DNA from 3 places in the Gilliamella sp. W8126 genome. Region 1 is predicted to be linked to each of the others. Evidence: riboswitches for the same ligand, from Rfam matches in the RefSeq annotation. Region 1 holds a riboswitch; each other region holds the start of a gene.
The links. A riboswitch is a leader RNA that binds a small molecule or an ion and turns the genes downstream of it on or off. The one in region 1 is predicted to bind thiamine pyrophosphate.

Region 1 (3,292 bases):
TTGGCTGTTAATAAGGCCAGTTTCAATCTGCTAACTTTTAAACTTTCATTTTCTGCGGCCAAAATAGGGCAGTGTTCATAAAAACTTGAAAATAGGGTAGCGATATCATACAGATACGCACAAAGAACATGTGGCGTACCTTCGGCGGCAACAGTTGTGATTGTTTCATCAAATTGATTCAAACGAATTGCTAATGCGCGTTCCTTTTCAGTACCTAAATCGATATGACCATCTAGATTGTCTTCATTGATATTTGATTTTTTAAATACTGAAAGTACACGGGTATAGGCATACTGTAAATAAGGCGCTGTATTGCCTTCAAATGACAGCATATTATCCCAATCAAATACATAATCAGTCGTTCTATTTTTGGATAGATCAGCATATTTAACCGCACCAATGGCAACTGCATCAACCACTTGAGCCAGCTCGGTATCAGAAAGATCAGGATTTTTGCTTTTAATTAATGTTGCTGCTCGCTCAGTTGCTTCATCGAGTAAATCATTTAGTTTAACGGTATCACCTGAACGCGTTTTAAATGGTTTACCATCTTTACCTAACATCATACCAAACATATGATGTTCAAGTTTTAAAGATTCTGGGACATATTTTGCTTTATGTACAATCGCCCAAACTTGTTCTAAATGTTGGTGTTGGCGTGAATCGGTATAATATAAAATACGATCCGCGTGTAGCGTTTCATAACGGTATTTGGCACAAGCAATATCGGTTGTTGCATAAAGATAACCACCATCTCGTTTTTGGATGATAACACCCATTGGTTCGCCTTCTTTATTTTTATACTCATCTAAAAACACAACGATAGCGCCTTCACTTTCAACGGCTAATTTTTTCTGTTTAAGATCGGCAACAATGCCCGGAAGCATACTGTTATAGATACTTTCACCCATGGTATCTTCTAGTGAAAGTGTGACATTGAGTCGTTTATATGTGGCAATATTTTGCGTCATGGTAATATCAACCAGTTTTCGCCACATTTCACGGCAATACTCATCACCACCTTGAAGCTTAACGACATAATTACGGGCTTTTTCAGCAAAGACTTCATCTTCGTCATAATGTTTTTTTGCTGCACGATAAAAAGATTCTAGATCCGATAGATCCATATCGTTGGCCTGTTCGTTTTGCATTTTTTCAAGGTAAGCGATTAACATACCAAATTGGGTTCCCCAATCACCAACGTGATTAGCTCGAATCACATTGTGGCCAAGAAAATTTAAGACTCTAACACTCGCATCACCAATAATCGTTGAGCGTAAATGACCAACATGCATCTCTTTTGCTACGTTTGGTGCTGAGTAATCAACCACAATAGTTTGTGGTTTAGCCGGTAAGGTGATATTCAATTTATCGCTACTTAATGCTACTTCGTTCTGCTCGGCAATCCAACTATTTTTTAAAAAGATATTAATAAAACCCGGTCCAGCAATTTCTACTTTATCGGCAATATCTTCAATATCCAGATGTTGTAATACTTTTTCTGCCAATGCGCGTGGTGGCATACCCAATTTTTTAGCGGTAGCCATGATACCATTTGCTTGATAGTCACCAAATTGAACTTTGGCTGATTGCTTGATTAAAGCATCACAGTTTTTATCTGCACCAGCCATAATCATTGCTTGCGAAACTCGTTGCGTTAATAGTTGTTGAATGTTCACATTGTACCTAATCAATAATCATAAAATGAGGCATATAATACCGACAAACACAACAATTGTCACTGATTGCCTGTAATCTTACCTTGTTTTAATTTGTCTAAATTTGTATTTATCAACACATCGCCTGTTTACAATTCTATTTGCTACCACTAAACTACTCATCGTTCTCAACGGGGTGCCCTGAAGGGCTGAGAGTGTCAGAAAAACTGACATAACTCGTCGAACCTGAACTGGATAATGCCAGCGGAGGGATTTGAGTTATTATATCTGCTCAAACCTTTTGTCTTTTACACATTACTTTGGAGGCAAAATGTTTCGTAAAAACTTTTTACTATCTGTTATATTTTCATTTTCACTATTTAGTCATCTAGCTAATGCACAACAACCAACTCTAACCGTTTATAGTTACAATTCATTTATGTCACAGTGGGGGCCGGGTGAAACAATTAAAAAAGGCTTCGAAGCGCAATGTCATTGCCAACTTGATGTTGTCACATTGGGAGATGGCGTATCTGTTTTAAATCGGATTCGCCTCGAAGGCGACAAAACAAATGCTGATGTTATTTTAGGATTAGATAACAACCTATTAGCACAAGCCAAGCAAGCGGATATCTTAATTCCGCATCAAATTAGTAAACCCGATAATCTCAATACCGATTGGTGGGATGATAGTTTTATTCCTTATGATTTTGGCTATTTCGCTTTTATCTATAATCAAGATAAAATTAAAAATCCTCCTCATTCATTACATGAATTGATCGAAAACAAAGCTAATTGGAAAATCATTTATCAAGATCCTAGAACCAGTACTCCAGGATTAGGTTTTTTGTTTTGGATGAAAAAGGTCTATGGTGACGAGGTGGCAAATGCATGGCAACAAGTGGCTAAACATACGGTCACAGTAACCAAGGGTTGGAGTGAAGCTTATGGTATGTTCTTAAAAGATGAGGCTGATTTGGTATTAAGTTATAGCACATCGCCGATAGCACATATTATTAATGAAAATAATCATAGCTACGCAGCCGCGATTTTTGATGAAGGTCACTATCGCCAAGTCGAAGTGGCTGGCATCATTAAATATAGCCAAGAAGTCGATTTAGCTCGACAATTTTTACGTTACTTACTAACACCTGAGATACAACGGCAATTTGCTGAAAAAAATGTGATGTATCCAATTATTAAAACCGATCTACCCGATGCTTATAAGCAAATTAATATCATTGATAAATCGCTAGAATTTACACCGGAAGAGATTGAAAAACATCAAAAAGGCTGGATTCGTGAGTGGCAGTCAGCAATAAGTAAATAGTTAAGTATTATTAATGTTAAAATTCAGATCGTTATTACCAGGTATCAGTGCTGCTAGTTTAATTTTAATCATATTAAGTTCAGCACTTTTCGCTATCTGGAAATTTGCCTTGCAGTCAGGAAATTTAAGCATCTATTTTGATAGTTACATATTGCATATTATCTGGATAACTTTTTACCAAGCTGTATTGTCGACGTTATTATCACTAATCGCTGCTATATTAATGGCTAAAGCATTATCTTTAGTGGATTTTAAAGGTAAAAAGTTGTTATTGAAAATGATGCCTATTACCTTTATCTTACCA
Region 2 (3,292 bases), on a different contig from region 1:
ATTTGTTATAGAGTTATCAACAGGTTTGTTAAATACTTATCAAATAATTAAGTGAATAATTCACAAGTTAGTTTTGAATAAATGAAAAAGTTTTAGTTTGTGTTATTTGATTCAATCATTGTCATCTATTTGCGATTCGATTATATTGGAGATCCGGCTGTTTATTAAACAGAGTTTATTTTTTAATACTCTTTTATATTAAGTGGTGATGTTATTAATTTAGATGTCGACTTAATCGTATGAGCGTTAAAGATATAAAATAAGGAAATCAAAATGACTAACATTAATCTTTCTGACGATTTGATAAAAGATTTTATCTATTCTATGTACCGTAAAGAAGTATTATTAAATTTAAAAGGGGTTGTTTTGACTGATGAAGATCGTAAACAACTTCATGAAAAAAGAGATTTTGTTAATCGATTGTCTGAAACTGAATTAGCCGATATTCGCTGTTGGGTTTTAGATAAATTGAAAGTACTTGAAAGCCAGCATAAGCAAGATTAATCGGTTAGAATCTTGCGCTAACTTCATTAATAAACTGATAAAATTTATTTATCATATTGCTTATAACGATATGGAAAGTTTTATCAATCGTTTTACAATGCAACAAGACTTATTATTTATAATTTATAGGAAAGGGTATGAAAAAGTTAGTCGTGGTTTTATTGTTAGGTCTTCCAATGGTTGCCGCTGCTTCTAATTGTGAAGAAATTAGTGCCAGTATCGCTGAGAAAATCAAAAACAATGGTGTTGATGAAAACAGTTTTCAATTAAATTTAGTTCCATCAGAACAAGCTGAGCAAGGCGTTGCAGGTAAAATTGTCGGATCGTGTGACCGAGGTCAACAAAAGATTGTATATATTCGTTCACAAGATAATTCGGTAACAACTGAAGCAAAACAACAAGAGTCTTCAATTTCTAATCAGCAAGCCGAAAAAGCTGAATTAGAGAAATCTTCTCAACAAGAAATAGTAGCGCCATCTTCAGAAGATAATCAGCAAATTGACTCGAAGACAGAATAATTACTGATTATTAGCTACAGTTATAGAAGATCTATCGGTTAATTAATGAAGAATATTTGAATAAATAGTAACGGTTAATAAACTATTATTTTTACAAAAATTGTTATTTATTTTCTGAGCTATTATTCATCTATATTTATCCGGGGTGCCTTAGGCTGAGATTATACCCGTTGAACCTGATTCGGTTAGTACCGACGAAGGGAGTATAAAACACGCTTTTCTGCAAGTCTGTTGTACTCCTTAATTACTAATTTTTATAAAAAGGAGTCATCATGTCATCATTTTATTCACTTATTCAATCATGCCAAAGTGATTGGGATAACTATATTCAACATGAGTTTATTCAACAATTAGGTAAAGGTACATTAGATATTGCCTGCTTTCAACACTACTTAAAACAAGATTATCTTTTCCTTATCAATTTTTCCCGAGCATGGGGATTAGCAGTGTATAAAAGTCATGATCTGATTGAAATCAAACAATCTTTAAATAGCTTGAAAGCAATTGTTGAAGTTGAACTAGACTTACATATTGAATATTGTAAAAAGTGGCAAATAACTGAGAACGAACTTAACCTATTAACTGAAGCCAAAGCAAATAGTGAATATACGGGTTATGTATTGGATGTCGGATTACATGGGGATATATTAGATTTGCATATTGTATTAGCGCCTTGTTTAATTGGTTACAGTATGATTGCTGATTGGCTAACCAAACAACATTGGTATGATGCTAACAACAATAGATATAACAGTTGGGTTAACATGTATGCTAGTAAGGAATTCCAACAAACAATGCAAAATGAAATTGCGTGGATTGATCAGCGCTTAGTAAATTTAGATGCTAGTCGCATTGAACATTTAACAAAATTATTCAGGCAAGCAACTAAACTTGAAACTGGTTTCTGGCAAATGGGATTAGATAAAAGTATTTAAATAATAAGCATACTTTACCACTCTGGGTAAAGTATGCTGAATTTGAACTATATTTAAACAATGTTTAAACTAAAGTAGTTTTGAATAATCTCGTTTGGTGGCATCGTCCCAAACGCTTGCTTGTACTTGGCCAATATGTTGTTGCTGTAAAAGTAACATGGTTAATCGTGATTGGCCAATTCCACCACCAATTGTTTGTAAAAAATCACCATTAGCTAATGCTTTATGCCACGCATATTGAAGGCGATCTTCATTATTAGTCAGTTTTAATTGTCGTTTTAAGGTTTCTGGATCGACACGGACTCCCATTGATGAGATTTCAAAACCACTATTTAGCACAGGATTCCAAACTAAAATGTCACCATTTAAGCCTTTTGAACCCATTTCATTATCACTACTCCAATCATCATAATCAGGAGCACGGACATCATGTTTTTCATTATTTGATAATTCACCACCAATACCAATTAAAAATACGGCGCCTAACTCTTTGGTAATTGCATTTTCACGCTCTTTCGGTGATAAATTTGGATAACGTTTTAACAGTTGTTCACTATCCATAAAGGTAATTGTTTCGGGTAAAAAACGTGATAGATGATATTTTTCAGAGACTGCTTTTTCAGTCGCTTTAATTGCACTATAAATTTTTTCAACCGTTTGTTTTAAATAAGCTAAATTGCGATCTTCGGGACGAATCACTTTTTCCCAATCCCATTGATCAACATAAACAGAGTGAATAGGCGAAAGTTTATCTTCATCCGGGCGCAGAGCCTTCATATTGGTATAAATGCCTTCACCAACAGGAAAATTGTGCTGACTTAACGTTTTACGTTTCCATTTAGCTAGTGAATGAACAACTTCGAATTGTGCATTTGGAATACTTTTAATATTAACTTGAACGGCTTTTTCGGTACCTGACAAATTATCTTGAACGCCGTCACCAATTTGACTCAATATTGGTGCTTGAACTTCAATTAATGATAGATTATTTGCTAATTGCTCGGCAAAAAATTGTTTAACAAAATTGATTCGTTGTTGCTGCTCTTTAAATGATATTGTCATGTTTAGTCTCGAAATATAAAAAAATTTGTGTTGTTAAATTAAACTAGAAAGCAGAAATATGCAAGTTTAGTTAACTGGCTTAAACTAAAGATCAAAAACTATCTCAATTACTTCTAAAATATATTTTTACTAATAACTATTTATGATGTTTTTACAAACTAATTATCTTTTATCTATTGCTAATAATTAGTGTCAGGACCACTTAGTTATTAAATCAGCTCACACTAAACATAAAAGTTTATTGTTTGCCAATCAGTTTGGTGTGTTTTATTT
Region 3 (3,292 bases), on a different contig from region 1:
TACGGTATCAAGCACAATATTGGCAATAGGGTTATCGTTTAATAGTTGAGCAACCGAAGTAACAATCTCTTTATTCATTAGCATGCCAATTTTCACACTATCAATGTAGATATCTTGATACAGCGTATTAAACTGTGCTTCAATAAATTGAGAGGGAATGGCATGTACACCATTAACGCCTTGCGTACTTTGTGCGGTTAATGCGGTGATCACTGACATACCATAAGCACCAAGTGCTGAAAATGCTTTTAAGTCAGCTTGAATACCTGCGCCACCACTAGGGTCACTGCCCGCTATTGTTAATGCAACTGTTGTCATGATTTGGTTTCCTATTTTGCTTGTTTTATTTTACTGATTAGGTCTGATGTAGCTTTGGCAAGATTAGCTTGTCCACATATTGCCGACACAACGGCAATACCTTCAATGCCAGTTTGGATTACTTCGGTTAAATTATTCACGCCGATACCACCGATCGCTACGGCAGGGCATTGTTTCGCTTTAACCAGTTCTTTCAATTGAGCAATGCCAGTCGCAGCTGCGGCATCCTTTTTGGTTGCAGTTGGATAGATAGGCCCTATGCCAAGATAATCAACTAAATGCCAAGGAACATTCTCTAGTTGTGATCGATTTGAAACTGAAAGTCCTAACCATTTGTCTGTGCCAATTAAACGTCGAGTAACTTCAACCGGGAGATCGCTTTGTCCTATATGAACGCCATCGGCATCAATGGCTAAAGCAATATCAACATGGTCATTGATAAATAGTGGAACTTGGGTACGACTTAACACTTCTTTGAGCGCTTGTGCGGCGTCATACCAATTTTTACCAGAGTATTCTTGTTCTGAACGTAGTTGCACGGCGGTAACACCATTCTCAACGGCAATTTTGGTAGTAGTGACCATGCCATCTATACCGTCACATAATAACGGATCGAGGACTAAATAGAGAGTTAAATCAAGTTGCTTTTTCATCAAACATCCTTATTTTTAGTTTTGATTGAATCGTGAAAGATGATCAATAACAGCAATGGCGAAACTACCTAACCCTTGCTGTTTATTAGCAAGCTGTCCTGCTTTTTTCATCATAAAACAGGCTGTTGCAGTAGCGGTTAAACGATTACTAGTGGTTGCAATAAATGCTGCTACCATCGCAGATAACGAACAGCCTGTGCCGGTTACTTTAGTTAAAGCGATATCGCCACCGACAATACTATAAATTTGTTCACCATCTGTGATATAATCTATCTCACCTGTTATTGCGACAATGGTTTGATATTTTTGTGCTAATAGTATTGCTGCATTTAATGCAGAATCGGTAGAATCAAGTCCATCAGGCCCTTTCGATGATGATTGTTGACCACTCAATGCGAGAATTTCAGAGGCATTTCCTCGAATAACACTTGGTCTAAAGGTTAACAGTTGTTTGGCAACTTCAGTACGGTATTTAAGTGCCGCACCAACCGCTACAGGATCCAGTACCCACGGTGTCTGCGTCTGTTCAGCTTTTGCTGCAGCTAACAACATACTATTTGCGCTGTGCTCATCAATGGTACCAATATTAATTAATAAGCTACTGGCAATAGTTACAAAGTCCTCAACTTCTTGTTTCGCAACGACCATTGCTGGTGAAGCACCAATGGCTAATAAGACATTGGCGGTAAAATTCTGTACAACATCATTGGTAATGCAATGGACTAACGGTCGTTGTTGTTTAACTTGCTCAATAAAGGGAATGGCATCATTGTTTTGGAATAACTGAATGGTAGACATATTCTTTCCTTATTTATTATTGATATTAAGGGAAGAATGTGTCAAAACGAATAATTAAGACGAAGACTTCCCTACGCTGGTATTAGCCAGATCAGGTTCAACGGGTAAAATCTCAGTTTTTTGTAGTAACAAAAAACACCCCGAGTCAAAAAACAATTAATAAAAACAGTTTAATTATGTACTGAGTTTATATTTTATACAAGCTATTGTAATAATCTTTCGATATCGCTAATAGATCGTCTATCTGGTAAGAAGATGATTAAGTGATCACCATCTTCGATCATTAAATCGGTATTAACAATAATCACATCTTCACCACGCACCACAGCACCAATAGTTGCCCCTGAAGGTAATTTTAGACTGTTAATATTTTTACCTACTAGTTTAGAATTTTCAGTATCACCACGAACAATCACTTCGACAATTTCTGATTCACCTTGCCGTAGTGAGACAACTTTTACCACGCCATTTTGTCTTACATGACTGAGTAATTCTGAAATAGTGGCATGTTGTGGTGAAATGGCAATATCAATCACGCTATCGTTAATTAACTCTAAATAAGCTTGTCGTTGAATAAGTACGATGACTTTTTTTGCTCCCATCCTTTTGGCAAGCATTGATGACATAATATTTGATTCATCATCACTCGTCACTGCAACAAAAAGGTCGGTAAGTTCGACTTGTTCTTGCGATAATAGCTCTTGATCCGATGATTCACCATGTAATACGGTAGTATTAACTAACTGCTCGGCAATTAATTCTGCTTTTTCGGCATTACGTTCAATCAATTTAACTTGATAATCGTTTTCTAATCGCTTAGCTAAAGCAACAGCAATGCCGCCACCACCACTAATGATTATTCGTTTATAAGGCTTTTCTAACCGTTGTAATTCACTGGTTACCGCTTTGATGTTAAGCGGTGGGGTAATAAAGTAAACCATATCCCCAGCTTCAATCAAGGTTGAACCGATCGGACGAATAAAACGATTTTTACGATAAATAGCCACCACCCGAGCTTCGACATGAGGTAAATGTTCTTTTAGCTCTGATAATTCACTACCCACCAATGCACCACCGTAGTAAGCTGTGACGGCAACTAAGCAGACTCGATTATCATAAAATGAGGCAAATTGTAGTGCGCCAGGATATTGCACTAGTTGGCTGATATGATTGGTGATTAGATTTTCTGGGGCAATAATATGATCGATGTTAATACAATCTTTATTAAAAAACGAGTATCTTTCATCATTATATTCAGGCGCCCGAATTCGTGCCACTTTTTGAGGGATATTGAACATTACATGCCCAATTTGACAAGCCATCATATTGACTTCATCAGAATTGGTAACAGCGACTAACATGTCGGCAGATTCTGCACCAGCACTTTCTAATACTTGTGGATAAGATGATTTTCCACAAATAACTTGCAAATCAAAACGTTCTTGCAATGATTGCAATTTGTCATGATCTTCATCTACAACTGTCACATCGTTCTGTTTTTCAGTAACCAGATATTCGGCAAG

Region 2: another riboswitch for thiamine pyrophosphate. It lies ahead of tenA (thiaminase II); the one in region 1 lies ahead of thiB (thiamine ABC transporter substrate binding subunit).
Region 3: another riboswitch for thiamine pyrophosphate. It lies ahead of thiM (hydroxyethylthiazole kinase); the one in region 1 lies ahead of thiB (thiamine ABC transporter substrate binding subunit).

Annotation. Positions count from the first base shown of each region.
Region 1 covers NZ_JACFPE010000002.1:680,975-684,266, forward strand. The annotation lists gene argS (arginine--tRNA ligase) at 1-1,679, opposite strand, end outside; TPP riboswitch at 1,841-1,949, shown strand; gene thiB (thiamine ABC transporter substrate binding subunit) at 1,990-2,988, shown strand; gene thiP (thiamine/thiamine pyrophosphate ABC transporter permease) at 3,002-3,292, shown strand, end outside.
Region 2 covers NZ_JACFPE010000001.1:450,341-453,632, forward strand. The annotation lists gene H3S74_RS02070 (hypothetical protein) at 274-504, shown strand; gene H3S74_RS02075 (DUF1161 domain-containing protein) at 642-1,022, shown strand; TPP riboswitch at 1,154-1,243, shown strand; gene tenA (thiaminase II) at 1,295-1,957, shown strand; gene asnA (aspartate--ammonia ligase) at 2,027-3,019, opposite strand.
Region 3 covers NZ_JACFPE010000001.1:7,776-11,067, forward strand. The annotation lists gene thiD (bifunctional hydroxymethylpyrimidine kinase/phosphomethylpyrimidine kinase) at 1-318, opposite strand, end outside; gene thiE (thiamine phosphate synthase) at 330-971, opposite strand; gene thiM (hydroxyethylthiazole kinase) at 987-1,760, opposite strand; TPP riboswitch at 1,821-1,922, opposite strand; gene trkA (Trk system potassium transporter TrkA) at 1,973-3,292, opposite strand, start outside.